3 regions of the Streptomyces sp. CLCI03 genome follow, and region 3 is predicted to be linked to each of the others. Evidence: riboswitches for the same ligand, from Rfam matches in the RefSeq annotation. Region 3 holds a riboswitch; each other region holds the start of a gene.
The links. Region 3 has a riboswitch for cyclic di-AMP ahead of ACWG52_RS22480 (transglycosylase family protein). Riboswitches for the same ligand answer to the same signal wherever they lie in the genome.
Positions count from the first base shown of each region.

Region 1: another riboswitch for cyclic di-AMP. It lies ahead of ACWG52_RS07125 (M23 family metallopeptidase); the one in region 3 lies ahead of ACWG52_RS22480 (transglycosylase family protein).
Region 2: another riboswitch for cyclic di-AMP. It lies ahead of ACWG52_RS10070 (M23 family metallopeptidase); the one in region 3 lies ahead of ACWG52_RS22480 (transglycosylase family protein).

Region 1 is NZ_CM132132.1:1,552,112-1,561,892, forward strand. Features, by position in the region: gene ACWG52_RS07115 (MBL fold metallo-hydrolase) at 1-832, opposite strand, end outside; gene ACWG52_RS07120 (SGNH/GDSL hydrolase family protein) at 931-1,716, opposite strand; gene ACWG52_RS07125 (M23 family metallopeptidase) at 1,880-2,854, opposite strand; cyclic di-AMP (ydaO/yuaA leader) riboswitch at 2,857-3,032, opposite strand; gene ACWG52_RS07130 (tyrosine-protein phosphatase) at 3,348-4,139, shown strand; gene ACWG52_RS07135 (aspartate aminotransferase family protein) at 4,187-5,599, opposite strand; gene hpnH (adenosyl-hopene transferase HpnH) at 5,596-6,627, opposite strand; gene ACWG52_RS07145 (phosphorylase family protein) at 6,633-7,298, opposite strand; gene shc (squalene--hopene cyclase) at 7,298-9,532, opposite strand; gene ACWG52_RS07155 (polyprenyl synthetase family protein) at 9,653-9,781, opposite strand, start outside.
Region 2 is NZ_CM132132.1:2,213,010-2,222,790, reverse strand. Features, by position in the region: gene ACWG52_RS10085 (DNA gyrase/topoisomerase IV subunit A) at 1-1,249, opposite strand, end outside; gene ACWG52_RS10080 (M16 family metallopeptidase) at 1,525-2,877, shown strand; gene ACWG52_RS10075 (M16 family metallopeptidase) at 2,898-4,265, shown strand; cyclic di-AMP (ydaO/yuaA leader) riboswitch at 4,483-4,641, shown strand; gene ACWG52_RS10070 (M23 family metallopeptidase) at 4,655-5,458, shown strand; gene ACWG52_RS10065 (GntR family transcriptional regulator) at 5,655-6,332, shown strand; gene ACWG52_RS10060 (HPr family phosphocarrier protein) at 6,647-6,928, opposite strand; gene ACWG52_RS10055 (bifunctional acetate--CoA ligase family protein/GNAT family N-acetyltransferase) at 7,113-9,781, shown strand, end outside.
Region 3 is NZ_CM132132.1:4,851,979-4,861,759, forward strand. Features, by position in the region: gene ACWG52_RS22455 (SurA N-terminal domain-containing protein) at 1-261, shown strand, start outside; gene ACWG52_RS22460 (nucleoside triphosphate pyrophosphohydrolase) at 316-1,359, shown strand; gene ACWG52_RS22465 (globin domain-containing protein) at 1,441-2,652, opposite strand; gene ACWG52_RS22470 (cytochrome P450 family protein) at 2,768-4,054, shown strand; gene ACWG52_RS22475 (transglycosylase family protein) at 4,158-5,174, shown strand; cyclic di-AMP (ydaO/yuaA leader) riboswitch at 5,451-5,624, shown strand; gene ACWG52_RS22480 (transglycosylase family protein) at 5,628-6,350, shown strand; gene eno (phosphopyruvate hydratase) at 6,643-7,923, shown strand; gene ACWG52_RS22490 (FtsB family cell division protein) at 8,023-8,511, shown strand; gene ACWG52_RS22495 (DUF501 domain-containing protein) at 8,584-9,150, shown strand; gene ACWG52_RS22500 (Ppx/GppA phosphatase family protein) at 9,147-9,781, shown strand, end outside.

The DNA of each region.
Region 1 (9,781 bases), 3.3 Mb from region 3:
AGGCGCCGATCTGGATCATGGTGGCGTCGAAGGGCCCGTGCGCGGCGCCGATCTCCTCGAATCCGGGGAAGTAGCCGGTGTCGCCGCTGTGGTAGATCCGGTGCTCGTCGCCCGCGACGACCCAGGACGCCCACAGGGTGTGCTGCTGGTTGCGCAGCCCGCGGCCGCAGAAGTGCCGGGCGGGAGTGGCCGTCAGCGAGAGACCGGCGACCTCGGTGCTCTCGTTCCAGTCCAGCTCGCGCAGCCGATCGGCCGGTACGCCCCAACGCTCCAGGTGCGCGCCGACGCCCAGCGGAACGGCGAAGACCGTGTCCGTACCGGCCAGGGCCTTGATCGTCGGCAGGTCGAGGTGGTCGTAGTGGTCGTGCGAGATGACCACGACGTCGACCCGGCCCAGCGAGGCCAGCGGGACCGGGACGGGGTGCAGCCGCTTGGGACCGGCGAAGGGGAAGGGGGAGCACCGCTCGCCCCACACCGGGTCGAACAGCACCCGGCGCCCGTCGATCTCCGCGAGCACGCTGGAGTGCCCCATCCAGGTGAGCCGCAGGCCGCTCGCGGGCGGCTTCGCCAGGTCCGCGAGGGTCGTCGGGTGGACCGGGATCGGCGCGGCGGGGCTGCGCCGTACCCGTTGCTCCCGGTGGAAGTAGATCTTGGCGAACTCCGCCATCGAACCCGAGGGCCTGTTCCGGGCCCCGACCGGGTTCTGGAAGACGCCGTCGGCGAAGTTCGGCGAGCGGCGGATCCGCTCCAGCCGGGCACCGGACGGGTCCGCACCGAAGGCTTCGGGCCGCAGGGCACGCAGCCGCGGACGCAAGGGACGGGAGCCGGTCAAAGCGCCTCCAGGGAGGATGGGGTCAGGACGGTCGTCGCTCTACGACCATCCCAACGCACACCGACCCCGAAGGATTCCACTTCCGGCTCCCGCGCCCGTCAGAGCGGCAGCAGGTCCGGCCGCTTCGCCTCCACGTGGTCCCCGGAGGACTCCCCGCGCAGCCGTCGTCCGATCCACGGCACGAGGTGCTCGCGCGCCCACTGGATGTTGTCCCGGGTCACGTCCACCGAGCCGCGCGGCCGCTCCGGGGGCCACGGCTGGTCGGGGTCGGCCGGTACGTCCAGCCCGAGCACCTGGGCGGCGCGCAGCGCGACCCGGGTGTGTCCCTCGGGCGAGAGGTGCAGCCGGTCCGTGTCCCAGGCCCGCCGGTCCTGTACGGATTTCAGCGACCAGAGGTCGAGCACCGGGCAGTCGTAGCGGTCGGCGATGGCGCGGACGTGCGCGCTGTACGTCGCCACCTTGCCGCGCAGGTGCTTGAGCACCGGTACGCCCCGGGTGTCGAAGCCCGTGGTGATCATGACGTGGCCGACGGCCCCGGTGAGGTCGGCCACGGCCGCCTCGAACCGCTCCGCCACGTCGTCCGGGTCGGTCCCGGGTCGGATGATGTCGTTGCCGCCCGCGCAGAAGGTCACCAGGTCCGGTGCGAGGGCCTTGGCCCTCGGGAGCTGGTCGGCCACGATCTGGTCGAGGAGCTTCCCCCGCACCGCCAGATTCGCATACCGGAAGTCGTGCTCTTCGCGCTGATCGGCCAGGAGCACGGCGAGCCGGTCCGCCCAGCCGAGAAATGAATCCCCGGGTCCCGGGTCCCCCACGCCCTCGGTGAAGCTGTCCCCGATCGCCGCGTACGAGCCGATGGTCTTGAGTTTCGTCGTCGTCGCTGCCACGAGAACCCATACTTCACTCCCGTAACCAACCTACGCCAACGTAATGAGGGGTTGACGGACCGTGATCTGTACCACGTGGGGGATAAGGAATAAGTACACGTGAGGCCGGAACCCCCCTCGGGTCCCGGCCTCACGCGTGTCGGTGGTCCTTCGGCGGGTGCCGTCAGAGGCTCGCGCCCTTGGCGCGGAGGTAGGCGATCGGGTCCATGTCCGAGCCGTAGGACGGGGTCGTACGGATCTCGAAGTGCAGGTGCGGGCCGGTCGAGTTGCCGGTGGAGCCGGAGAGGCCGATGGTCTGCCCGGCGGTGACGCTCTGGCCGGAGGAGACGGAGAGCTGGGAGAGGTGGGCGTACTGGGAGTACTTGCCGTCCGCGTGCCGGATGACGACCTCGTTGCCGTACGAGCCGCTCCAGCCGGCGGAGACCACGGTGCCCGCGCCGACGGCCTTGACGGTGGTGCCCATGGCCGCGATGAAGTCGACGCCGGTGTGGTGGCCGGAGGACCACATGGCGCCCGCGACCTTGTACTGGGTGGAGATGCCACCGCCGACCGGGGCCACGAAGCCGGCGGCCGACCGCGGCGCGGCGGGGGCCTGGGCCTCGGGCTCGGCGGCGGTCTCCGGTCGCGCCGGGGCGGCCTGCTCGGCGTGCCCCCGGACCGGCTTCGGCGCGGCCTGCGCGGCCGGCTTCGCGTCGGCCTCGGACGGGGCCTCGGGGGCCGGGGCCGCCTCGGCCTCGGACGGGGCGGGCTCGCCGGGACCGCCGAGGTGGAGCTTCAGGCCCGGGTGGATCAGCGACGGGTTGCCACCGACGGCCTCGCGGTTGTCGGCGTACAGCTGCTCCCAGCCGCCGGCCAGGTGGCGCTCGGCTGCGATCTTGGAGAGGTAGTCGCCCGGCACGACGGTGTAGACGCTCGGGGCGGCGTGTGCGGCGACGGCGGGCGCCGACGGGAGGGCGAGGGGGGCCTGCGGGGCCACCGCGGGGATCGCCGCGGGGGCGGCGGCCGGGGCGCCGGCCGCGTGGGCGCCGGCGGCACCGATCAGCGGCAGCGCGAGGGCCGCGCCACCGGTTCCGGCGACGGCGAAACCGCGGGAAAGGGAAAGGGACTTGGGACGGCGGTGCTTACCCTTTGCAGGCATGACGAATTCCTCTCCGGCGCCTGCGAGGTGAGCTGTCGGGTTCGGACTGGAGATGTCCGGCCGTACATGTACCAGCCATGAACGACTTCACCCCGAGCCGTCCCGGCGAAAAGATCTCCGGGCCGGCGGCTTACCTGGTTCCCCCGCTCCTGCCGCGCGAATAGGTCGGATGCGGTTTCCGGGAGGCGGCAGGATTTGGCGGTCCACCCGGATCGATCGCGAAGGTAATCCCTTGTGGCCGCAGGGAACAAGCCATGAATTCCCTGACGGAATACCAGGCATGAGGGACCGACGGAATTACGGTCACCCTCCGTCCATTCGACACCGCCAACAGCCGCCCCGACGGGGCCATTCGCCTTTAGCGATCAGGCACTCACGGTCACCGTATGATCTGGCTCACGGGGACGTGCCCGATCTCGCCTCCGGATATGGCAAGTTGGCGCCAAACAGTGTAATTCGGACACAGGACCCACGATGTGGCGGAGGAGTTGCTTTGACCCAGCAGATACAGGAGCCGGAGCTGTCCGGAGTGCGCAATTTCCGCGATGTGGGCGGATTGCCGACTTCTGACGGACGAACGGTCAGGACGGGACGACTGTTCCGAAGCGGACATCTCGCACATGCCACCGAAAGTGATGCAGAGTTCCTCGCCTCGCTCGGCCTCCACACCATCTTCGACTTCCGCAACGTCGCCGACCACGCGCTGGAGGGGCCGGACGTCGAGCTGCCCGGCGTCCGCAACGTCAACATCCCGCTCTCGGACCCGGCCGACGGACGGGAGTTCTGGCGGCTGGTCCGCGACGGCGACCTCGCTCAGCTGCGCGAGATCCTGGGCGACGGCAAGGCCGCGGCCCGGATGTCGAACTCGTACCGCGGGATCATCCGGCAGCGCACCGCCGAGCACAGTCGGGTCGTGCACGCCCTGGCCGAGGACAGCGTCCCCGCGCTCATGCACTGCGCGGCCGGCAAGGACCGGGCCGGCCTGTCGATCGCCGTCACCCTGCTCGCCCTGGGCGTCGAGCGCGAGGCGATCGTGACGGACTACCTGGAGTCGAACGCCCCGCACCGCCGCTATCGCGTGCGCCGCACCGACGAGTCGGCGGGCGAGCGCTCCCCCGAGGTGACGGAGCTGCTCGCGCCGCTCTTCGACGCCCGCGCCGAGTACCTGCTGGCCGCCTTCGACACCATCGACGAGGTCTGGGGCGGGGTGGACCGCTACCTGGCGGAGGGCCTCGGACTGACGCCCGAGACCCTCGACCGACTGCGCGACCGGCTCCTCGTCTGACGCGGGCGGGAACCGGCCGACCGGTTCCCCACCAGGTGGGCGGGCCGTCAGCGCGTGGCGACGGCCTGCTTCACCAGCGTCCTGCCGAAGTCCCAGATCAGCCCGGACCCGCCGTGCGCCTCGTCCATGACCTCGCGGAAGGCCCCGACGAACCGGTCCACGTCCCCCTCGTCCACGATCAGCGGCGGGATCAGCTTGATCACCTCCAGGTGGTCCCCGGAGACCTGGGTGAGGATCCGGTGCTTCTGCAGCAGGGGCACCACGACCATCTGTGCGAAGAGCCCCTTGCGGGCCGCCTGCAACATCGTCCACCGGCTGCGCAGACCCAGCGAGGACGGTCGGCCGAACTCGATGCCGATCATCAGCCCGCGCCCCCGCACCTCGTGCAGCAGCTCGTACTCGTCCACCAGAGCGGCGAGGCGCCCGCGCAGCAGGTCGCCCATGACCCGGGCGTTCGCCACGACCTCCTCGTCCTCCATGACGGACAGGACCGCGAGGCCCGCCGCCATGGCCTGGGCGTTGGAACCGAAGCTCGCGGAGTGCACGAGCACCCGGTCCATGGACGAGTAGACCTTCTTGAAGATCCAGTCCTTGCCCAGGGTCGCACCGACCGGGACGTACCCGCCCGAGAGCGCCTTCGCCACGCACACCAGGTCCGGTTCCACGCCCGGCTCGTGCTGGTACGCGTAGAAGTCGCCGGTGCGTCCGAGGCCGGTCTGCACCTCGTCCGCGATGAGCAGCGCCCCCCGCCGGTGCAGCATCTCCTGCGCGGCGAGCAGGAATCCGGGCGGGGCGGCCAGGACCCCCTTGCCCTGGATCGGCTCGACGACGAGGGCGGCGACGTCCCCGCGCTTCAGCTCCCGCTCCAGGGCGGCGAGGTCCCCGAGCGTGATCCTCGTGTCGGGGAGCAGCGGGGCGAAGCCGTCGCGGAACCCGCTCTCCCCGTTCACCGAGAGGGAGCCCGCGGTCAGCCCGTGGAAGGCGTGGTCGCAGTAGAGGATCCTGGGGCGCCCGGTGGCGTACCGGGCGAACTTCAGGGCCGTCTCCACCGCCTCGGTGCCGCTGTTGCCGAAGAAGACCCGGTCCAGGTGCGGGCTGTACGAGAGCAGTTTCTCGGCCAGCAGTCCCGGCAGCGGTTGGCAGTCGAAGCGGGTGAGGTCGGCGAGCTGGGCGTCCAGGACGTCGTGCAGGGCCCGGCGGACGACCGGATGGTGCCGGCCCAGGCCCATCACCCCGAACCCGGCCAGCATGTCCAGGTAGTCGTTGCCCTCGGCGTCCCAGAAGTGGGCGCCCTCGGCCCGCTCGTAGACCTTGTCGAAGCCGAGGGTGTGGAGCATGCGGGGCAGCTGGTGGTTGAGGTGCCGGGCGTGCAGCTCGTACCGTTCCGCCCCGCGCTCGGCCAGCAGGGCGCCGAGGTCGAAGCCTCGGCCGCCCCCTTCCTCCCGTGGCCGCCCGGTCATGCCGACGTGCCCCGGTTGCTCGCGATCGTCTCGCGGGCCGCACGCAGGGATTCCTTGAGGGAGCCCATGGTGGCGAGGACGGCGGTGGGCTCGTAGCCGCAGTGCGCCATGCAGTTCGCGCAGCGCGGGTCCTTTCCGCGGCCGTACTTGTCCCAGTCGGTGTCGTTGATGAGCTCGCGGTACGTCGGAACGTATCCGTCGCTCATCAGATAGCAGGGCCGCTGCCAGCCGAAGAGGGAGTAATTCGGAATGGCCCAGGCCGTGCAGGGGAAATCGGCCTTTCCTTCCAGGAAGTCCAGGAAGAGCGGGGAGTGGTTGAGCCGCCAGCGCCGCCGGTTGCCGCCCGCGAAGGCCTTCCTGAAGAGCTCTCGGGTCTGTTCGACGCCGAGGAAGTGCTCCTGGTCGGGTGCCTTCTCGTAGGCATAGGCGGGCGAGATCATCATTTCGTCGACCCGGAGGTCGTCATTGAGGTAGTTGAGGACCTCGATGATGGTCTGCGGGGTGTCGGTGTTGAAGAAGGTGGAGTTGGTCGTCACCCGGAACCCACGCCTCTTCGCCTCCTTGATGGCGGCGACCGCCTCGTCGAAGACGCCTTCCTTGGCCACCGACTCGTCGTGGCGCTCGCGCAGACCGTCGATGTGCACGGCGAAGGCGAAATACGGGGAAGGGGTGAACTTCTCGATCTTCTTGCGCAGCAGCATCGCGTTGGTGCAGAGGAACACGTACTTCCGCCTCGCCACCAACTGTCGGACGATCTCGTGGATCTGCGGGTGCATCAAGGGCTCGCCGCCCGCGATGGACACCATGGGCGCACCGGACTCCAGCACGGCGCCGACCGCCTGGGCGACCGGCATGCGCTGCTTGAGCACCCCGGCCGGGTGCTGGATCTTCCCGCACCCCTCACAGGCCAGGTTGCAGGCGTAGAGCGGTTCCAGTTCGACGATCAGGGGGAACTTCTCGCGCTTGCGGAGCTTCTGTTCGAGAAGATACGTCCCGACCCTGATGGACTGGCGCAGCGGCATGGCCATCTGGCTCACCTCCTGGGGAGCAGCAACGAACGGTGCCATTCATGAAACGCGGGCAGTACGGCACGCAGGACACGGAAGGCCGATATTCCCCCGCGAACCGTGCCGATACGGACGAGCTCGTGCTCCGGAGCGTCCACGATCACCCGGACGGCCGCAACCGGACGGTCACCGCCCCGGGAGGCGGTCCACAAGGTGGCCGCGGACTCCATGTCGACCGCGATGGCGCCGGTGGCGCGCAGCTGCGCGCGCTCCTGGCCGCGGACGACGTGGTCGGATCCGGTCAGCGCGCCGCGGTGCACGGTCCGGCCGGGCGCGGCCCGGGCCAGTGCCTCGGCGAGCAGGACGCTGCCGGTGCAGGTGACGATCCCCCGCGGATCCCGGGTCTCCTCGGCGACGACCAGGTCTCCGGGGTGCATGCCGGGGACCAGCCCGGCGCAGAACCCCGTCGCGAGGACGGCGGCCCGGTCCGTTCCCGGCCGCTCCAGTGCCCGGCCGAGGGCCCGCTCGGCCGCGCGCGGGCCCATCCCGGTGCGCAGCAGGACGTGCCCGCCGGTCGATCCGCGGCCGGCGCCGCGGCCGGCGCTGCGCAGCGCCACCTGCTCGATGCGCAGCGCGCAGGCCACCAGCAGCGGGTCGCTCGGGCGGCCCCGGTCCCCGTCGGCGGGGGACATCACGCTTCCCCGGCCGGTGCCGGGTGCGCTCCGGCCGGGGCGAAGGGTTCCCCGTACAGGTAGCGGCCGAGCGCGGTGAGCGGGAACACCTGCCGGTACAGGTGGTAGTTGATGGAGAAGTCCCAGGGGAAGCCGGTGCCGGTGAAGTACGGCTCGTCCCAGGTACCGTCCTCCTTCTGGGTCTCCACGAGGTGGGCGACGCCCCGCTCGACGGCCTTGCCCTCGCGTTCCCCGGCCGACAGCAGGGCCATCAGCGCCCAGGCGGTCTGCGAGGGGGTGGAGGCGCCCTTCCCGGCCCAGGAGGGGTCCTTGTAGGAGCGCTGGTCCTCGCCCCACCCGCCGTCGTCGTTCTGTACGGATTCCAACCAGCGCACGGCCCGCCGGATCGCGGGATGCCCGGGGGCGATCCCGGCGGCGACGAGGGCCGGGACCACCGAACCGGTGCCGTAGACGTAGTTGGTGCCCCAGCGGCCGAACCAGCCGCCGCTCGGCTCCTGTTCGGCCAGCAGCCAGGCGATGCCGCGTCGGGTCCGGGCGTCCGACGCCCGGCCCTCGAAGGCGAGCATCTCCACCACGTGGGCGGTCACGTCGGCCGAGGGAGGGTCGATGACCTCGCCGAAGTCGCAGAAAGGCAGCTTGTTCGGCAAGGGGCTGGTGTTGTCGGCGTCGAAGGCGCCCCACGCCCCGTTCCGCGACTGCATGCCGAGGTTCCAGGACACCCCGCGGGCGATGGCGCCCTCGACCCGGGCCGGGTCGGGGTGCTTGATGCGGCGCAGGGCGAGGACCACCTCGGCCGTGTCGTCGATGTCGGGGTAGGTGTCGTTGTGGAACTCGAACGCCCAACCGCCGGGGGCGAGGCCGGGCCGGCGCACGGCCCAGTCGCCCGTGCGGACGATCTCCTCGCCGAGCATCCAGTCGGCGGCCTTGACCAGCGCCGGATGGTCCGGGCGCAGGCCCGCGTCGGCCAGCGCGATCGCGGCGAGGCAGGTGTCCCACACCGGGGACTGGCAGGCTTCGATCATCCGGGCGCCGTCCGCGCGCCACACCGCGAACCGCTCCAGGGACTCCAGACCGGCGCGCATCACCGGATGCCCGAGGTCGTAGCCGAGCAGGTGCAGGGCGATGACCGAGTACACGGCGGGCGGCTGGATCCCGCCCCAGCAGCCGTCGTTCTCCTGCCGTTCGACGATCCAGCGGCCCGCGCTCGCCATCGCCGCCTTGCGCAGGCGGCGGGGTGCGAAGCGCCGGTAGACGTGCAGGGCCTTGTCCATCCGCTGGAAGGCGCCGTCCCAGCTGGTCAGCGGGGCGAGTCTCCGGGCGGGGTTGGGGGTGCGCGCGTCGGCGTGCAGCTCGTCGAGGGCGAAGGGGGCCGGGCGGACGGGGCGCAGCGCGGAGACCACGGTGAGCGGGACGATGGTCTGGCGGGCCCAGCAGCCGAAGTCGTAGATGTTCAGCGGTACCCAGGGCGGCAGGAAGACCAGCTCGGGCGGGAGTTCGGGCAGGTGGTCCCAGTTCCACCAGCCGAAGAGGGCCAACCAGATCCGGGTGAAGACACGGGCCGCGGCGATCCCGCCGTGGGCCCGGATCCAGGCGGAGGCGCGGCTCATGTGCGGGGCGTCCGGCGCGTCCCCGGCGAGGCGCAGTGCGACATAGGCCTCGATGGTGGCGGACAGTTCGGGCGGCCCGCCGTGGAAGGTGGCCCAGGTGCCGTCCTCCCGCTGTTCGCCGCGGATGAAGAGGGCGGCGGCCCGGGTGGTGGCCTCGTCCCGGATCCCGAGGAACTGCCGCAGCAGCAGGTCCTCCGCGTCCATGGTGACGTTGGTCTCCAGGTCGCCCTTCCACCAGCCCTCGGGGTCCTGGCGCTCCAGCAGGTTCCGGGTGGCACGCGCGGCGGCCTCGTACACCCCCGGCCCGATGCCGTCCGGCGGGCGGCGCAGGTCGGCGGTGGTCCGCACCGCGTCCCGGGTCGTGTCGCGCACCGAGTCCCGGGCGGTGGTCCGCCCCGCCCCGGGGCGCGAGAGGCGGCCGAGCCGGCCTGGTAGGCCCGGTGGGGCGTACTCGGCGCGCGGGCCCGCCCGGCCGAGCCGGGTCGGCGCCGGTGGGACCGGGGGCGGTGCCGGGGGCCCGGCGGCCAGGCCCGCGGTGCGGCCCGCGGGGCCGGGCGGTACGGCGCCCGGGGTGGATTCGCTGCCGGCGCCGGCGCCCTCGGCGCTGCCGTCGGTCGTCGCTGTCATGGCTTCCCCTTAGAACAGTGTCCTCTGCTGTGCTGGGGTCTGCCGTCGGCCGGTGCGCGCCACGCTCAGGTGGCGGCGCCGGCCGGCGACTCGCGATTCATATCCGCTGTCGGGTGGCGATCACCTCTTGCGCACGACGACGAAGTCCGCGAGGGCCACGAGCTGGTCGCGCACGCGCTGCGGCATGTCGACGTCGTCCAGGGCCCGGATCGCGATCGCGTGCTGGCGGCGCGCCTCGTCGGCGGTCCA
Region 2 (9,781 bases), 2.6 Mb from region 3:
CCTGCGCCGAGTTGTCGCTGTCCCGGATGAGCCGGATGACCTCGTCGATGTCGAGGAGCGCCACCAGCAGGCCCTCGACCAGGTGCAGCCGGTCGCGGCGCTTGGTGCGGCGGAACTCGCTGCGCCTGCGGACGACCTCGAAGCGGTGGTCGAGATAGACCTCCAGCAGCTCCTTGAGGCCCAGCGTCAGCGGCTGCCCGTCCACCAGCGCCACGTTGTTGATGCCGAAGGACTCCTCCATCGGCGTCAGCTTGTAGAGCTGCTCCAGCACGGCCTCCGGGTGGAAGCCGTTCTTGATCTCGATGACCAGGCGCAGGCCGTGCGAGCGGTCGGTGAGGTCCTTGACGTCGGCGATGCCCTGGAGCTTCTTCGAGCCGACCAGGTCCTTGATCTTCGCGATGACCTTCTCGGGGCCGACCGTGAAGGGCAGTTCGGTGACGACCAGGCCCTTGCGGCGCGCCGTCACGTCCTCCACGGCCACCGTCGCGCGGATCTTGAAGGTGCCGCGCCCGTTCTCGTAGGCGTCCTTGATGCCCGAGAGCCCGACGATCCGGCCGCCCGTCGGCAGGTCGGGGCCCGGCACGAAGCGCATCAGCGCCTCCAGGTCCGCCTGCGGGTACCGGATCAGGTGACGGGCTGCCGCGATGACCTCGCCGAGGTTGTGCGGGGGCATGTTGGTGGCCATGCCGACGGCGATTCCGGACGCGCCGTTGACCAGCAGGTTCGGGTACGCGGCGGGCAGGGCGACGGGCTCCCGCTCCTGGCCGTCGTAGTTGGCGGTGAAGTCGACGGTGTCCTCGTCGATCGACTCCGTCATCAGCGAGGTGGCGTCGGCCATCTTGCACTCGGTGTAACGCATCGCGGCCGGCGGGTCGTCGTTGCCGAGCGAACCGAAGTTGCCGTGGCCGTCGACCAGCGGCAGCCGCATGGAGAAGGGCTGGGCCATGCGCACGAGGGCGTCGTAGATGGACGCGTCACCGTGCGGGTGGAGCTTGCCCATGACCTCGCCGACGACACGGGCGCACTTCACGTACCCGCGGTCGGGGCGCAGGCCCATCTCGTTCATCTGGTAGACGATGCGCCGGTGCACCGGCTTCATGCCGTCCCGGGCGTCGGGCAGGGCACGGGAGTAGATCACCGAGTACGCGTACTCGAGGAAGGAGCCCTGCATTTCGTCGACGACGTCGATGTCGAGGATCTTCTCCTCGAAATCCTCCGGCGGCGGGGTCTTCGTGCTGCGGCGGGCCATCGCTGCGCGGCTCCTTAACCAAAATGGGGTGTGCTGGCTGTCGGGTGGGGTGTCTGATCGGGTCTGGCGGGGTCTGGCGGTCTTGTGGTGTCCGGCGAGGGTACGACGCGGACCATTGTGGCCCGACGCACCGACAACGCCGACTCCGACCCCGGGGGTCCCCCGGACGGAGTGCGGGGGAGTGACCCGGGAACTTATCCGGCGGTCGGCGCGCTTGCATACAGTGGCAGGTCGATAAGAAATCTCTGCATCGCGATCGAAGGGACCACATGCCCATGGGTCACACGGCCACAGCCCAGGCCGGCTCCGGCGGCCTGACAGCGACCGAGCACCGGCTGGCCAACGGCCTACGCGTGGTGCTCTCCGAGGACCACCTGACCCCGGTCGCCGCGGTCTGCCTCTGGTACGACGTCGGCTCGCGCCACGAAGTCAAGGGACGCACCGGCCTGGCTCACCTCTTCGAGCACCTGATGTTCCAGGGGTCGGCGAGCGTACCCGGCAACGGGCACTTCGAACTGGTCCAGGGCGCCGGCGGTTCCCTCAACGGCACCACCAGCTTCGAGCGCACCAACTACTTCGAGACGATGCCGACGCACCAGCTGGAGCTCGCGCTCTGGCTGGAGGCGGACCGGATGGGGTCCCTGCTGGCCGCCCTGGACGACGAGTCCATGGAGAACCAGCGCGACGTCGTCAAGAACGAGCGCCGCCAGCGGTACGACAACGTCCCGTACGGCACGGCCTTCGAGCGGCTCACCGCCCTGGCCTACCCCGAGGGTCACCCGTACCACCACACCCCCATCGGCTCCATGGCCGACCTGGACGCCGCCTCCCTGGAGGACGCGCGCGCCTTCTTCCGCACGTACTACGCGCCCAACAACGCGGTGCTGTCGGTCGTCGGGGACATCGACCCCGAGAAGACCCTCGCCTGGGTCGAGAAGTACTTCGGCACCATCCCCGCGCACGACGGCAAGCAGCCGCCCCGCGACGGCTCGCTGCCCGACATCATCGGGGAGCAGCTGCGCGAGGAGATCGTCGAGGAGGTCCCGGCGCGTGCGCTGATGGCCGCCTACCGACTGCCGCACGACGGCACCCGCGAGTGCGACGCCGCCGACGTGGCGCTGACCATCCTGGGCGGCGGCGAGTCCTCGCTGCTGCACAACCGGCTGGTGCGCCGCGACCAGACGGCCGTCGCGGCCGGCTTCGGCATGCTGCGCCTGGCCGGGGCGCCCTCCCTGGGCTGGCTGGACGTCAAGACCTCCAGCGGGGTCGAGATCCCCGCCATCGAGGCGGCCGTGGACGAGGAGCTCGCGCGGTTCGCCGCCGAGGGCCCGACGGCCGAGGAGATGGAGCGCGCCCAGGCGCAGCTGGAGCGCGAGTGGCTGGACCGGCTGAGCACGGTGGCCGGCCGCGCCGACGAACTGTGCCGCTTCGCGGTGCTGTTCGGCGACCCGCAGCTGGCGCTGACCGCCGTCCGGCGCGTCCTCGACGTCACCGCCGAGGAGGTGCAGGCCGTGGCCGCGGCCCGACTGCGCCCGGACAACCGCGCCGTGCTCGTCTACGAGCCGCTCGCGGCCGACGAGTCCGACCAGCACGACGACTCCGACGAGAACGAGGGGGCGGAGCAGTGAGCGACACGGCAGCCGTCACGATGACCTTCCACCCGCAACCTCAGGCCGGCGAGCCGCAGCCGTGGGCCTTCCCCGCCCCCGACCGCGGTCAGCTGTCCAACGGGCTGACCCTGCTGCGCTGCCACCGGCCGGGCCAGCAGGTCGTCGCGGTCGAGGTCAACCTCGCCGCCCCGCTGGACGCCGAGCCCGAGGGCCTGGACGGCGTGGCGACCATCATGGCGAGGGCGTTCTCCGAGGGCACCGACAAGCACTCCGCCGAGGAGTTCGCGGCCGAGCTGGAGCGCTGCGGCGCCACCCTCGACGCGCACGCCGACCACCCGGGCCTGCGGGTCTCGCTGGAGGTCCCGGCCTCCCGGCTGCCCAAGGCGCTCGGTCTGCTCGCCGAGGCGCTGCGCGCCCCGGCGTTCGCCGACGCCGAGGTCGACCGGCTGGTGCGCAACCGGCTCGACGAGATCCCGCACGAGCTGGCCAACCCGCAGCGCCGCGCCGCCAAGCAGCTCTCCAAGGAGCTCTTCCCGGCGTCCCTGCGCATGTCGCGGCCGCGTCAGGGCACCGAGGAGACGGTCGCCCGGATCGACTCCGCCGCCGTGCGCGCCTTCTACGAGGCCCACGTACGCCCCGCCACCGCCACCGCGGTGGTCGTCGGCGACCTGACCGGCATCGACCTGGACGCCGTACTCGCGGACACCCTGGGCGCCTGGACGGGCAACACCGCCGCCGCCCTCCCGGTGCCGCCGGTGACCGCCGACGACACCGGCCGCGTGGTCATCGTGGACCGGCCCGGCGCGGTCCAGACGCAGCTGCTCATCGGCCGGATCGGGGCGGACCGCCACGACCGGGTGTGGGCGGCCCAGGTGCTCGGCACGTACTGCCTGGGCGGCACCCTCACCTCGCGCCTGGACAAGGTGCTGCGCGAGGAGAAGGGGTACACCTACGGCGTGCGCGCCTTCGGTCAGGTGCTGCGCTCCACCGCGGACGGCAAGGGCGCCTCGATGCTCGCCATCAGCGGTTCGGTGGACACTCCGAACACCGGACCGGCGCTCGAGGACCTCTGGAAGGTCCTGCGCACCCTCGCCGAGGGCGGTCTGACCGACGCCGAACGCGATGTCGCCGTGCAGAACTTGGTGGGCGTGGCCCCGCTGAAGTTCGAGACGGCCGCCTCGGTCGCGGGCACCCTCGCCGACCAGGTCGAGCAGGAACTGCCGGACGACTACCAGTCGCATCTGTACGCCCAGCTCGCCGAGACGGGCACGGTGGAGGCCACCACGGCGGTCGTCAAGGCCTTCCCCGCGGACCGGCTGGTCACCGTCCTCGTGGGCGACGCCGCGCTGATCGAGGAGCCCGTACGGGCCCTCGGGATCGGCGAGGTCTCGGTCGTCTCCAACTGACGGTCGGGCGAAGGCCTTTTGAGGGCCGGCCGAGGGTTTCGGCAAGGGGTTCCGGTGACTTGGTCACCGGAACCCCTTTTGTCCGTTTAATGGCGAGGTTGCTTGTATGCGGTGTGGCGTACGCAACAAAAAGGCGCGTCTGTTTGGCGATTGACTGATGATCCGCCTAGCGTCAGCCGTGCTGTTCGTCAGTTGTGCCCGCCGCACCCGCGGCACCGGACAGCGATCGCCGAGTCCCCGTCAGGCGCGAGCCTGGGGAGCCGGGGACCCACATGCGTCCCTGGGGTGAATCGGACCCCCTCGCAAGAGGAGGCCCGTAGGAGACCTTCCTGCTCCGAACCCGTCAGCTAACCCGGTAGGCGAGAAGGAAGGAAAGGATCAAACCCTTCATGGCGTTTGGCAGTCGTCCCGCTGGTACCGGTAAGCACCGTGGCTCCAGCCGTCTGAGCAAGAAGACCGCCGGTTACGCCGGTATCGCCGCGATCGCCACCACGGGTGTCGTCGGCTCCCTCGCCGCCCCGGCCTTCGCCGCGGACAACCACAGCAGCACCATCGGCCAGGACAACGGCCTCGGTGCCGTCGTCGTCGCCGAGGACCTTGCGGGTGACATCACCGAGCAGGCCGATTCCCAGCACCGCGTCGCCGAGCAGGACGCCGCCAAGGCGCAGGCCGAGGCCGACGCGAAGCAGCGGGCCGCCGAGGCCAAGCGCATGGCCGAGGCCAAGGCGAAGGCCGAGCGCGAGGCCGCCGAGCGCGCCGCCCGCGAGGAGGAGCGCAAGCGCCTCAACACCTTCGTCTCCCCGCTGGACGACTCCTACGTCAGCACGCAGTACAAGGCGGGCGGCGGCATGTGGTCCTCCGGCAGCCACACGGGCATCGACTTCCACGCGGCCTCCGGCACCTCGGTCCACGCGGTGGGCCTGGGTACCGTCGTCGAGGCCGGCTGGGGTGGCGCCTACGGCAACAACGTCGTCATCAAGCACAACGACGGCACCTACACCCAGTACGGCCACATGACCTCGCTGAACGTCTCCGTCGGCGAGCAGGTCACCCCGGGTCAGCAGATCGGCCTGTCGGGCTCCACCGGCAACTCCAGCGGCCCGCACCTGCACTTCGAGGCCCGCACCGGCTCGCAGTACGGCTCGGACATCGACCCGATCGCGTACCTGCGCTCGCACGGCGTCAGCCTCTGACCTCGGCGCCCCACGCATCGCACCGCTTCACCGAAGACCCCGGCTCTCCGAGCCGGGGTCTTCGTGTGTTGCGCCTTTGTGCAAATGTTTCGTATTTCCGGCCGCTCTCGGAAATTATCGTGTGTTGCAATAGAGTCGCAGCACGCGCATGTGCGTGCAATGACGCTGGCAGTCGGAAATAGGCGGAGGTTCGGTCTTGCGTATTCCTGCGCACGCGGTATGCACAGCAATCCGCGACGACATCGTCTCCGGGGTGTTCGAGCCGGGCGGCCGGTTGACCGAGGAGGTGCTGGCCCGCCGGTACGGGGTCTCGCGCGTCCCGGTGCGCGAGGCCCTGCGGACCCTGGAGTCCGAGGGGTTCGTGACCACACGGCGCCACGCGGGGGCGTGCGTGGCCGAGCCGACCGAGCAGGAGGCGGCGGACCTGCTGGAGCTGCGGATGCTCCTGGAGCCGCTGGCCGCCGCGCGGGCCGCCCGACGGCGCACCGACGCGCACCTCAAGGTGCTGCGCGGACTGGTCAGGCTGGGGCAGGAGCGCGCCAGGCGGGGCCAGGGGGAGGATCTGCGGTCCCTGGGCGGCTGGTTCCACGAGACGCTCGCCCAGGCATCCGGCAGCCCCGGGCTGATCTCGCTGCTCACGCAGATGCGGCACAAGATCGCGTGGATGTACGTGGTGGAGGCTCCGGCACGGCCCGTGGAGTCCTGGGCGGAGCACGGGGCGGTCGTGGACGCGGTGGCGCGCGGCGACGCCGAGCGGGCGCGGGCGCTGACCGCCGTCCACGCGGATCGGGCGGCGGGGGCGCACCGACTGCGGCTCCGCCCGACGGTGAGCACTTCGCAACCTGCCGTAAACATGTCGAGCGGTCGGCATTAACAGGAGCCGTATACAAAGGATGGGATCGCGTGAATTCGCCGCGCGACGGCCGATCGATTTCGAATCGGGTCGAGGCGTCGTGCGTAATTCCCATGAGGAATGATTCGGCGTGCGCCGGATTCCGGCGAGGCCTTTTCTTCGCCGCGCGATATTTCTCGGCATACGCCGCTCTCGGGTCCGCCGCGAAGCCGGGTGATCGCGTCGGGCGGCGCCGCCCCGGGTTCTCGTCACGTGGTGGGTCCCGAGCGGAACGACGAAGCCGCGGCCCCCGGATCGGGAGCCGCGGCTTCGCGCGTGGGGTCGAACCCGAAGGGTCAGACGGTCTCGGGGAGCTCCTCGAGACCCTCGGCGACCAGCTTCGCGAGGCGGTCGAGCGCGGCGTCCGCACCCTCGGCCTCGGAGGCGAGGACGATCTCCTCGCCGCCCTGGGCGCCCAGGCCCAGGACCGCCAGCATGGAGGCGGCGTTGACGGGGTCGCCGCCGGACTTCGCGATGGTCACCGGGACGCCGGAAGCGGTCGTCGCACGGACGAAGATCGAGGCGGGACGAGCGTGCAGGCCCTCGGCCCAGCCGACGTTGACGCGGCGCTCTGCCATGGTGATGCCCTTCAGGTTCTTACGGTTGTCTAGACCAGTCTCTCACGACGCCCGGAATGCTCGGGCCTACCATCGGCCTGAATTTTCCGCCGTTCGACCTTCCCCAGCTTGCCCTGATATGTCCCGTCCTGCCTCATCCGCCGCGCGAGGGCTCCACGGCCTGATCCGGCCGTAAGGTAGGCCCATGACCATCGAGTCGGACCCCTCCTACCCGGCCCACTGGGAAGCCGATGTCGTCCTCCGTGACGGCGGCACGGCCCGGATCAGGCCCATCACCACCGAGGACGCGGGCCGGCTCGTCAGCTTCTACGAGCAGGTCTCGGACGAGTCGAAGTACTACCGCTTCTTCGCCCCCTACCCCCGGCTCTCCGACCGCGACGTCCACCGCTTCACGCACCACGACCACGTGGACCGGGTCGGCCTCGCCGCGACCATCGGCGGGGAGTTCATCGGCACGGTCCGCTACGACCGCATCGACGCCGCCGGCCGGCCCGCCTCCGCACCCGCCGACGAGGCCGAGGTCGCCTTCCTCGTCCAGGACGCCCACCAGGGCCGCGGGGTCGCCTCCACGCTCCTCGAACACATCGGCGCGGTGGCCCGGGAGCGCGGCATCCGACGCTTCGCCGCCGAGGTGCTGCCCGCCAACACCAAGATGATCAAAGTCTTCACGGACGCCGGCTACCAGCAGAAGCGCAGCTTCGAGGACGGCTCCGTCCGCCTCACCCTCGACCTCGAACCCACCGCCGAATCCCTCGCCGTGCAGCGCGCCCGCGAACAGCGCGCCGAGGCCCACTCGGTGCAGCGGCTGCTGGCCCCCGGTTCGGTGGCCGTCGTCGGCGTCAGCCGCTCCGGCGGGGGCGTGGGCGCGGCCGCCCTGCGCAACCTGCGCGACAGCGGCTTCCACGGCCACCTCTACGCGGTCAACGAGGCCGTCACCCGCGACCTCCTCGACGGCGTACGGGCCTACCGCACCATCGAGGCCATCGGCGCCCCGGTCGACCTGGCGGTCGTCGCGGTCCCGGCCGACCGGGTCCCGGACGCGGTGGCGGCCTGCGGCGAGCACGGGGTCCAGGGGCTCGTCGTCCTGTCCGCCGGATACGGGGAGAGCGGCCCGGCCGGACTCGCCCGCCAGCGCGAACTGGTGCGGCAGGTGCGCTCGTACGGGATGCGGCTGATCGGGCCGAACGCCTACGGGGTGATCAACACCGCGCCCGAGGTGGAACTCAACGCCTCCCTCACCCCCGCGCCGATGCCGACGCGCGGCCGGATCGGCCTGTTCACACAATCCGGGGCGATCGGCATCGCCCTGCTCTCCGCGCTGCTACGACGCGGCGAGGGCCTGTCCTCCTTCGTCTCCGCGGGCAACCGCGCCGACGTGTCCGGCAACGACATCCTCCAGTACTGGTACGACGACGAGGCGACCGACGTCGCCCTGCTCTACCTCGAAACCCTCGGCAACCCGCGGAAGTTCACCCGCCTCGCCCGCCGCACGGCGGCCGTCAAACCGGTGGTCGTCGCCAAGGGCGGCCGCCACAGCCCGGCCGGACACGTGGTCCCCGACACCCGGCTGCCGGACGCCACCGTCTCCGCCCTGCTGCGCCAGGCCGGCGTCATCCGCGTCGACACGGTCACCGAGCTGGTGGACGTCGGCCTCCTGCTGGCGGCGCAGCCGCTGCCCGCCGGACCCCGCATCGCGATCCTCGGCAACTCGGAATCCCTCGGGATCCTGACCTACGACGCCTGCCTCACCCAGGGCCTGCGCCCCCTGCCGCCGCTGGACCTGACGACGGCGGCGGCGCCGGCGGACTTCCGCACCGCCCTGACCGACGCGCTCCGCTCCGAGGACTGCGACGCGGTGGTGGTCACGGCCATCCCGTGGGTGAGCGAGGACGCACCGGAGGACGACCTGGCCGGCGCCCTGCGCGCGGCGGTGGCCGCCCACCCGGGCAAGCCGGTCGCGGTGGTGCACGTCGAGCTCGGCGAGCTCGCCCTGGCGCTGTCCGCCGTGCGCGGCGTCCCGCACACCACGTCGCCGCGGAGCTGGGGCCCCGTGCCGGACCAGGCACCCCAGGCCCCGCCCGGGGCGCCGGCCGCGGCCGGGGACAGCATCCCCAGCTACCCCGCCGCCGAACGCGCGGTCAAGGCCGTCGCCGAGGCCGTCCGGTACGGGCAGTGGCGCCGGGCCGCCGCCGAGGACGACGGGCGGGTCCCCGAGTACGAGGACATCGACGAGCCCGGAACCGCGCAGCGGCTGGCCGGGCTGCTGACCGACGTCGACCCCGGCGCCGTGCTGACGCTGACCGACCGGGACGCCCGCGAGCTGCTCGCGGGCTACGGCATCCGCGTCCTGCCGACCCTGCCCGCGCCGAGCGCCGACGCGGCCGCCCGCGCGGCCGGGGTGCTGGGCTACCCGGTGGCGCTCAAGACCACCGCCCCTCACCTGCGTCACCGCGCGGACCTGGGCGGCGTACGTCTCGACCTCACGAACGAGACCGAGCTGCGGCGCTCGTACGAGGAGCTCACCGACGCGCTGGGCAAGCCCGCCGAGCTCCAGCCCGTGGTGCAGGCCATGGTGCCCCGCGGGGTCGACACCGTCGTCCGCTCCGTCATCGACCCCGCTGCGGGCGCCGTCCTCTCCTTCGGGCTCGCCGGCGTCGCCTCCGAGCTGCTCGGCGACACCGCGCACCGGCTCGTCCCGGCCACCGACCGGGACGCCGCCGGACTGATCCGGTCCATCCGGACCGCGCCCCTCCTGTTCGGCTGGCGGGGCAGCGACCCCGTGGACACCCCCGCCCTGGAGGAACTGCTGCTGCGGGTGTCCCGCCTCGTGGACGACCACCCCGAGGTGATCGG
Region 3 (9,781 bases):
GCACTGCTCCTGCACAAGGGGGCCATGGCCCCCGGCCAGGTCGACCGCTTCCTCCGCGACCGGGTGCTCCTCACCGCGCTCACCGCCAAGTACGGAGCCGGGAAGCTGGAGGAGCCGGCCCGCGCCGCCGTCGAGGCCCTCCACATCGAGGTGAACCCGCGCTACGGCGTCTGGGACGCCAAGGAGATCAAGCTCGGCACCGGGCAGACGCCCTGGATCAACCAGCGGACGCGCCCCGAGGCGGCTCCCGCCGGGGCCTGACGCCCCGGGGTCCCCCAGGCCCGGGGGCCGGCCCGGCGGAGGTAGGTTCGGAGGGTGACCGACCACTCCGAACCCACCGCCACCCCCGACGCCGACGAGCCCACGGGCCGCATCGTCCTGCTGACCACCAGCCACCGGGTCGCCCCCGGGGTGCTGTCCTGGCCGGCGTGGCAGACCCTGCACGCCGCGGACCGGGTGCTGTGCGCCGACCCCGGCCACCCGCAGCTGCCGTACCTGCGGGAGGCCGGCATCGAGGTCGCGTTCGAGAGCCCGGACGCGCACGCGCTGGTCGAGGCCTGTGCGGGCGGCCGCACCGTCGTCGTGCTCCCGGGCGGCGAGGGCGACCAGCGGCTCACCGACGGGCTGGCCCGGCTGGCCGGCTCGGGCCGGGTCTCCATGCCCGACCTGGAACTCCTGCCGGGCTCGTACGACCTGCCGGGCGCCCGCCTGCTCGACCTGGTCCAGGTGATGGACCGGGTCCGGCGCGAGTGCCCGTGGACCTCCCGGCAGACCCACCGGGGCCTGGCCAAGTACGCGATCGAGGAGGCGTACGAGCTGGTCGAGGCCATCGAGGACGGGGACCGCGAAGAGCTGCGCGAGGAGCTCGGAGACGTACTGCTCCAGGTGGTCTTCCACGCCCGGATCGCCGAGGAGGCCGGCGGAGACGGCGGGGACGACGAGGACGACGAGGGCGCGAACGAGGCCTTCTCCATCGACGACGTAGCCGGGGCGCTCGTCACGAAGCTGATCCACCGGCACCCGCACGTCTTCGGCGACGCGAAGGCCGAGACCCCGGAGGACGTCAGCGCGCACTGGCAGCGCACCAAGGCGGTGGAGAAGCGGCGCGCGTCGGTCACCGACGGGATCCCGGTGGGCCAGCCCGGTCTGGCGCTCGCGGCCAAGCTCGCGGGCCGGGCCCGTACGGGCGGCGTGGCCGTGGAACTGCCCCGCGGCGAGGGCATCGGGTACGAACTGCTGGAGCTGGCGGCGCGCGCCGAGGCGGCGGGGATCGACCCCGAGACCGCGCTGCGCGCGGCGGCCCGCGCCTACCGGGACGCGATCCGGGCGGCCGAGGGCCTCACGGAGCCGGGCGAGTAGCGAGCGACCCCTCCGTTCGGGCCAGGGCCTGTCTTTCGGATCATGCCGGGCCCGCGGCCGGCCTGATCCAAAAGACAGGCCCTAGTACTCCCTCGGCGCGCGGGCCGAGGGGTCGAGCCAGTGGGGCGCCGGGCGGTCCAGGAACCACTCGCCGAAGCCCAGGGGGCGCTCCCCGTAGCCGTGGCCGTGGGCCGGTACCGCGTCGTGGAAGAGGCGGCCGGGGCGGGCGCCCAGTTCGCGGAGCAGGTGGGCGGTCTCGTCGACGAACTGCGGCGGACCGCTCAGATAGACGTCCTGGTCCGGCCACAGGCCCCGGTGGCCGAGCGCGGTCGCGAGCCGGTCGGTGGCCTGGTTGCGGTGCTGCCCGGGGGCGGGCGTGATGTAGGTGACGGCGAGCCAGCCGCAGCGGGCGGCGTACGCGTCGATGAGCGGGCGGTCGTAGAGGTGCGCGCCGTCCCGCGCGACCACGAAGAGCCGTACGTCCTGATCGGGAGGGCGCTCCGCGAGGTCCTCCAGCAGGGCCCGGATCGGCGCCCAGCCGGTGCCGGCGGCGATCAGGCTGACCGGTCGGTCCTCGCGGCGGAAGGTCAGCTGCCCGCCGGCGGCGCCGAGCCGCACCATGTCGCCCGGCCGGGTCTCGCGGACCAGGGTGGTGCTCAGCCGGCCCTGGTCGACCCGGCTGACGTGCAGGTCGAGGGTGCCGTCGGGGCGGGGGGCGTTGCCGATGGAGTAGGTGCGCCAGGTCGTCGGGAGGCGCCGGCTGCTCACGCTCGTGTACTGGCCGGGGAGATAGGGGAAGGGGGCGTGCGGCCGGAGCGTCAGGACGCCTATGTCCGTCCCGTACTGAAGGTGGCGTACGACCTCCGCGTCCCACCACGGCGGGTCCACGCCGGAGTCGGCGCCGGCCGTCATCGCGTCGGCCATCACCTGGTAGGCCTCGGCCCAGGCCTTCTCGACGGACGGGGTCCAGGCCGAGCCGGAGGTCTCCGCGAGCGCGGCGAGCAGGCTGGCGCCGACGGCCGCGTAGTGCTCGGGGCGGACCAGGAACTTGCGGTGGTCGCGTCCCAGGTCGCGCAGGTAGGGGCCGAGGGTCTCGTCGTCGAGGTGGGCGATCACGTGGGTGAGCGCGGCGAAGAGCCGGTCCCGCTGGCGTTCCATGTCGTGGAGGGAGTCCGGGAAGAGGGCGCGGACCGAGGGGTTGTGCCAGAAGAGGTGGGAGTAGAAGAACTTGACGGCGTGCTCGGCCCGTCGCTCCACCACCGCGAAACTGCTCTTCAAGATCCTGACGTCCACAAAACCGAAAGTAGGAATGCCGGAGAAGTTCAGGTCAAGAGATGGACGATCTACGGACAGCCGCGACGAACCACCCATATCGGATGGGGGTTCGGTGCCGGGATACGGTCATCAGGTGCACGAGCAGACCTCCGGAACCCCCGCCGAGACCCCCGCCGACACCCCTTCCGCCGAGGGTCCCACCCTCTTCGACTGGGAGTTCGCGACCGACCCCTACCCGGCCTACGCCTGGTTGCGCGAGCACTCCCCGGTGCACCGCACCAAGCTGCCCAGCGGGGTCGAGGCCTGGCTCGTCACCCGGTACGCCGATGCCCGTCAGGCCCTCGCCGACCAGCGGCTCAGCAAGAATCCGGCGCACCACGCGGAGCCGGCGCACGCCAAGGGCAAGACCGGGATCCCGGGGGAGCGCAAGGCCGAGCTGATGACGCACCTGCTCAACATCGACCCGCCGGACCACACCCGGCTGCGGCGGCTGGTGTCGAAGGCGTTCACCCCCCGCAGGGTCGCCGAGTTCGCCCCCCGGGTGCAGGCGCTCACCGATCACCTGATCGACGCCTTCGCGGCGAAAGGTGAGGCCGATCTCATTCACGAGTTCGCCTTCCCGCTCCCCATCTACGCCATCTGCGAGATGCTCGGGGTCCCGCGCGAGGACCAGGACGACTTCCGCGACTGGGCGGGCATGATGATCCGCCACGGTGGTGGTCCGCGCGGCGGAGTGGCCCGGTCGGTCAAGCAGATGCGGACCTACCTCGGTGAACTCATTCACCGTAAAAGGGATGATCTGGGCGACGATCTGATCTCCGACCTGATCCGGGCGAGCGATCACGGGGACCATCTGACGGAGGGTGAGGCCACCGCCATGGCCTTCATCCTGCTTTTCGCCGGTTTCGAGACCACCGTGAACCTCATCGGCAACGGGGTCCACTCCCTCTTCATGAACCCCGAGCAGCGCGAGCGCCTCCAGTTCTCCCTCGCCGCCGGGGAGAGCGAACTACTGGCCACCGGGGTCGAGGAACTGCTGCGGTACGACGGCCCGGTGGAACTCGCCACCTGGCGGTTCGCCACCGAGGCGCTGACCCTCGGCGGCATGCGGATCGAGGCGGGTGATCCGGTTCTGGTGGTCCTCGCGGCCGCCGATCGGGATCCGGAGCGCTTCGCGGAGCCGGACACGCTCGACCTCTCCCGGACCGACAACCAGCACCTCGGGTACGGTCACGGCATCCACTACTGCCTCGGCGCTCCGCTCGCCCGGCTCGAAGGGCAGACCGCGCTCGCGACTTTGCTGACGCGTCTACCTGATCTGGAACTGGCTGTTCCGCCTCAAGACCTGCGCTGGCGCGGGGGGTTGATCATGCGAGGGCTACGTACTCTTCCCGTTCGATTCGCGGCTCAAAACACTTGAGCGAAAACTGATTAAAAGTCAGATCCGACTTGAACTTGTGACAATCGTTCGAAGGCCGCTAGGTTCTGCCGTTACCTAGCTGTTATGCGAAAGGTGATCCTTCATGCTCTCCGGGAACGGCCGTCACAGACGCCCCCGCCAGGTCCCCGCGCTGGTCGTCACAGCCGGTGTCACTGGCTCCGCGTTGGCCATGCCACTGCTGGCCGCCACCAGCGCCACCGCCGCCGACACGTCCACGTGGGACAAGGTCGCCGAGTGCGAGAGCGGTGGCTCCTGGAGCGCCAACTTCGGCAGCGGCGCCTACGGCGGACTCCAGTTCACCCAGGAGGAGTGGCAGAGCGCCGGCGGTCTCGAGTTCGCCGAGCGCCCCGACCTGGCGAGCCGCTCCCAGCAGATCGCGGTGGCCGAGCGGGTGCTCGGCTCCACGGGGCCGCAGGCGTGGCCGCTGTGCGCGGCCTCGGCCGGCCTGGTCAAGGAGAGCCCCGCCGCACAGGTGGACCCCGGTCTGCCCGGCGGTCAGGGCTCGGTCGCTCCCGCGCCGTCCCGTCCGGACGAAGCCGTTCCGTCGGCCGGTGGTGGCAAGCCGTCCACGGACTACGGGTCCCCGACCCCGGCCCCGTCCGGCACCCCGTTCCTGATTCCCGACGCCCCGTCCATCGGACTGCCCGTCATGCCCGCGCCGGACGTCCCGACGACGCCTCCGGTCGAACCGACGGCTCCGGTCCGGCCGGGCGACCCGACCGGTACGCCGACCCCCGTCGACCCGACGCGGCCGGCGGACCCGACCACGCCGCCCACCACCGCGCCCGTCACGCCGGGGCTGCCCCCGGTCGACCCGACGGCCCCTGCGAACCCGGAGGTCCCGCAGACCACCGGTGCCACTCCGGTCGAGGGCAACGGCAAGCACCGCGGTGCGCCGGAGACCGGGCCTTCGGCCCTGCCTGACGTCTCGTCGAACCCCGTCTACACGGTCCAGGCGGGCGACAGCCTGGCGACCATCGCGGTTGCCAAGGGCGTAAAGGGGGGCTGGAACGGTCTCTACCAGGCCAATGAGCAAGTCATCGGCGAGGACGCCGACCTCATCAAGCCCGGCCAGAATCTGGATCTAACCACCCAATAAGGACAGTTCAGTTATCCGGAAAGAGTTGAATGTCGGATTTCTGTAAGTGAGACATGTGTCTCTTCCGGTCAACTGGCGTGTCTCACCCGGGGCATTGCGCAAACCCTGCCCTCACCTGCGCAAACACCCCTGTGAGGGACGCAAGTAGGGGTCGTTTCTCCCCGATGTTGCTCGTTGAACATCGGGGAGAGACCTGTCTACCTTCTGAATCGCTCGCCACCGCGAGCTCCTTCGACCGCATCGCCGAATCCTGCCGGCGGACGGAGGGAACAGTCGTCGCGTCAAGCGCCGAAGGCAGGAGCGGGGGAACCAAGGTAGGTGCCGGGAGCGGCCGTCGAGAAGACGGTCACGCCACCGGCTTGGGGTCAAGACGTGCGCTAGGTCGCACGGCCGGGCAACTCACTCGCCCGAACCCGACAGCTCACCTCGTAGGCGTCGGTGAGGAGAAACTCCATGCTGCTTTCCGGCAAGGGCAAGCACCGTCGCGGTACTGCAATCGAGCGGTCTGTCCGGATCGTCACGCTCGCCGGTGTCGCCGGTGTGGCCGTGGCCGCCCCCCTGATGGCCGCGGGCACCGCCAGCGCCGCCACCTCGTCCGAGTGGGACAAGGTCGCGCAGTGCGAGTCCGGTGGCAACTGGGCCATCAACACGGGCAACGGCTACTACGGCGGCCTGCAGTTCTCGCCCTCCACGTGGTCCGGCTTCGGCGGCAAGTCCTACGCCCCGCAGGCCAACCAGGCCACCAAGGCACAGCAGATAGCCGTCGCCGAGAAGGTCCTCAAGACCCAGGGCAAGGGTGCCTGGCCGTCCTGCGGCAAGGGCCTGTCGAACTCCTCCTACACCGGTGGCGGCGCCGAGACCCCGGCCTCCAAGCCGCAGTCGAAGCCCAAGGCCGAGACCAAGAAGACCGAGACCAAGAAGACCGAGACCAAGGCCGCGCCGAAGCAGGAGACCAAGCGTCCCGCGGCTCCGACCACCCGCTCCGAGCGCGCCGAGGCCCCGGTCGCGCCGAAGACCGGCAACGGCTCGTACGAGGTCAAGTCGGGCGACACCCTGGGCACCATCGCCGAGGCCAACGGCGTCAAGGGCGGCTGGCAGAAGCTGTTCGAGCTGAACAAGGACATCGTCTCGGACGCCGACCTGATCTTCCCGGGCCAGAAGCTGAAGCTCAGCTGAACACCGCGGTGAAGCCGCGCGAACATCTACGCGGCGTCAGCTGACCCCGTGCAGGATGTCCACCGCCCGGCGCGTGCCCCACGCGCCGGGCGGTGCCGCGTCCGCCTCCCGAAACCCGATGATCAAGCGACTCTATGTCCCGGAAGAGGGGTATTCGGTCCCTTTTTCGTCCCAGGGTCCGGGCGGTCGGGCGGCCCAGTGCCCGGAGCCGGTTAGGCTCTAGGCGGCAAGGCCATCCCACGGCCTGACATGCCACCGCACACTCAGCGTCACATCCCAGAAGGAGATGCTCGTGCCGTCCATCGACGTCGTCGTAGCCCGGGAAATCCTGGACTCCCGAGGCAACCCCACGGTCGAGGTCGAGGTGGGCCTCGACGATGGCAGCACCGGCCGTGCTGCAGTTCCGTCCGGCGCCTCCACCGGTGCATTCGAGGCCATCGAGCTGCGTGACGGTGACCCCGACCGTTACTTCGGCAAGGGTGTCGAGAAGGCCGTCCTCGCCGTCATCGAGCAGATCGGCCCGGAGCTCGTCGGCTACGACGCCACCGAGCAGCGTCTGATCGACCAGGCCATGTTCGACCTGGACGCCACCGACAACAAGGGCTCGCTCGGCGCCAACGCCATCCTCGGCGTGTCCCTGGCCGTCGCGCACGCCGCGTCCGAGGCCTCGGACCTTCCGCTCTTCCGCTACCTCGGCGGTCCGAACGCGCACCTGCTGCCCGTTCCGATGATGAACATCCTCAACGGTGGGTCGCACGCCGACTCCAACGTGGACATCCAGGAGTTCATGATCGCCCCCATCGGCGCGGAGTCCTTCTCCGAGGCGCTGCGTTGGGGTGCCGAGGTCTACCACACCCTCAAGAAGGTCCTGCACACCAAGGGCCTCTCCACCGGCCTGGGCGACGAGGGCGGCTTCGCCCCGAACCTGGAGTCGAACCGCGCCGCGCTCGACCTCATCATCGAGGCCATCAAGCAGGCCGGCTACACCCCGGGCACGGACATCGCGCTCGCGCTCGACGTCGCCGCGTCCGAGTTCTACAAGGACGGCCAGTACGAGTTCGAGGGCAAGTCCCGCTCGGCCGCCGAGATGACCGACTACTACGCCGAGCTCGTCGAGGCGTACCCGCTCGTCTCCATCGAGGACCCGCTGTTCGAGGACGACTGGGACGGCTGGAAGACCATCACCGACCGCCTCGGCGCGAAGGTCCAGATCGTCGGTGACGACCTGTTCGTCACCAACCCGGAGCGTCTGGCCCGCGGTATCGAGGAGGGCTCCGCGAACGCCCTGCTCGTGAAGGTGAACCAGATCGGTTCGCTGACCGAGACCCTGGACGCCGTCGAGATGGCCCAGCGCAACGGCTTCAAGTGCATGATGTCCCACCGTTCCGGTGAGACCGAGGACGTCACCATCGCCGACCTCGCCGTCGCCGTGAACTGCGGTCAGATCAAGACCGGCGCCCCGGCCCGCTCGGACCGTGTCGCCAAGTACAACCAGCTGCTGCGCATCGAGGAGATCCTCGACGACGCCGCGGTGTACGCGGGCCGCTCCGCCTTCCCGCGCTTCAAGGGCTAATCACCCCCCTGAGGGGCTGGCCTCCGTACGTCCCCGCACTCGGTCCCGTACCGTGTGCGGGGACGTATTGCGTAGTGCGTACCTAGGGGAGGCGGACCAATGGCCGGGAACCGGGATCGGTTCTCCACCTTCTCCACCGCGACCAGGCTCAAGCAGCTCGGGGAGCGGACCGCCGCCCACGTCTACCGGTCGCAGTCGCGGCGTCAGGTCCGCCGCAGCCGGCTCACCGGCCGCGCCGCGCTCCTGGTGCTCGTCCTCTGTACGCTGGTCGTCGCCCTCGCGTACCCGATGCGCCAGTACGTCTCCCAGCGCTCGGAGATCGCGAAGCAGCAGCGGGCCGCCGCGGCCGCGCGGGACCGCCTGGAGCGGCTCCGCGACGAGAAGGCCCGCTGGCAGGACGACGCCTACGCGGAGCAGCAGGCGCGCAAGCACCTGCACTTCCTGCGCCCGGGGGAGATCGGCTACATCATGAGCGACCCCGGGGCCCAGCCCCCGCAGCCGCACCGCACCGGTCAAGCCGGCTCCGACCGCCCCTGGTACTCCAACGTCTGGGACGGCGTCGACAAGGCCGACCGCCCCGGCGAGTGATCCGGCCCGCAGGGCCGAAGCACCACAGCACCGCAGCACCCATCCACGAGAACGAAGAGACTTCCTCCAGGCATGCAGACGCCCCCGCCCCAGACCGACCGGACCGAGCCGACCGACGCGGACATCGAGGCGTTCGAGCAGCAGCTCGGCCGCCCGCCGCGCGGGCTGCGCGCCATCGCGCACCGCTGCCCCTGCGGGCAGCCGGACGTGGTGGAGACCGCCCCGCGGCTCCCCGACGGCACCCCCTTCCCGACGCTGTACTACCTGACGTGCCCGCGCGCGGCCTCCGCGATCGGCACGCTGGAGGCGAACGGCGTGATGAAGGAGATGCAGGCCCGGCTCGCCGAGGACAAGGAACTGGCCGCCGCCTACCAGGCCGCCCACGAGGACTACATCCAGCGGCGCGACGCCATCGAGGTGCTCCAGGGCTTCCCGAGCGCCGGCGGCATGCCGGACCGGGTGAAGTGCCTGCACGTGCTGGTCGGCCACTCCCTGGCCGCCGGCCCCGGGGTGAACCCGTTCGGCGACGAGGCCCTCGCCATGCTGCCGGAGTGGTGGGCCAAGGGCGCCTGCGTCGTGCCGTGCGGGGAGAAGAAGACGGACGAGAAGGAGACGGGCGAGAAGGAGTCGGGCGCGTGACCCGGGTCGCCGCCGTCGACTGCGGTACGAACTCCATCCGGCTGCTCGTGGCGGACTGCGACCCGGCCACCGGCGAGCTGATCGAGCTCGACCGCCGGATGACGATCGTCCGGCTGGGCCAGGGCGTGGACCGGACCGGCCGGTTGGCCCCGGAGGCGCTGGAGCGCACCTTCGCCGCCTGCCGCGAGTACGCGGGAGTGATCAAGGAGTTCGGCGCGGAGCGGGTGCGCTTCGTGGCGACCTCCGCCTCCCGGGACGCCGAGAACCGGGCGGACTTCGTCCGGGGGGTCCTCGACATCCTGGGTGTCGAGCCCGAGGTGATCTCCGGTGAGCAGGAGGCGGAGTTCTCCTTCACCGGCGCCACCAAGGAGCTCACGGCGCACGAGCACCTGGAGCGGCCGTTCCTGGTGGTGGACATCGGCGGCGGCTCGACCGAGTTCGTGGTCGGCGAGGAGCACGTACGGGCCGCCCGGTCCGTGGACATCGGCTGCGTCCGGATGACCGAGCGGCACCTGGTGGTGGACGGGGTCGTCACCGACCCGCCGACCGCGGAGCAGGTCGCCGCGATCCGGGCCGACATCGAGGCGGCGCTGGACCTGGCCGCCGAGAGCGTCCCGCTGGCCGAGGCGCG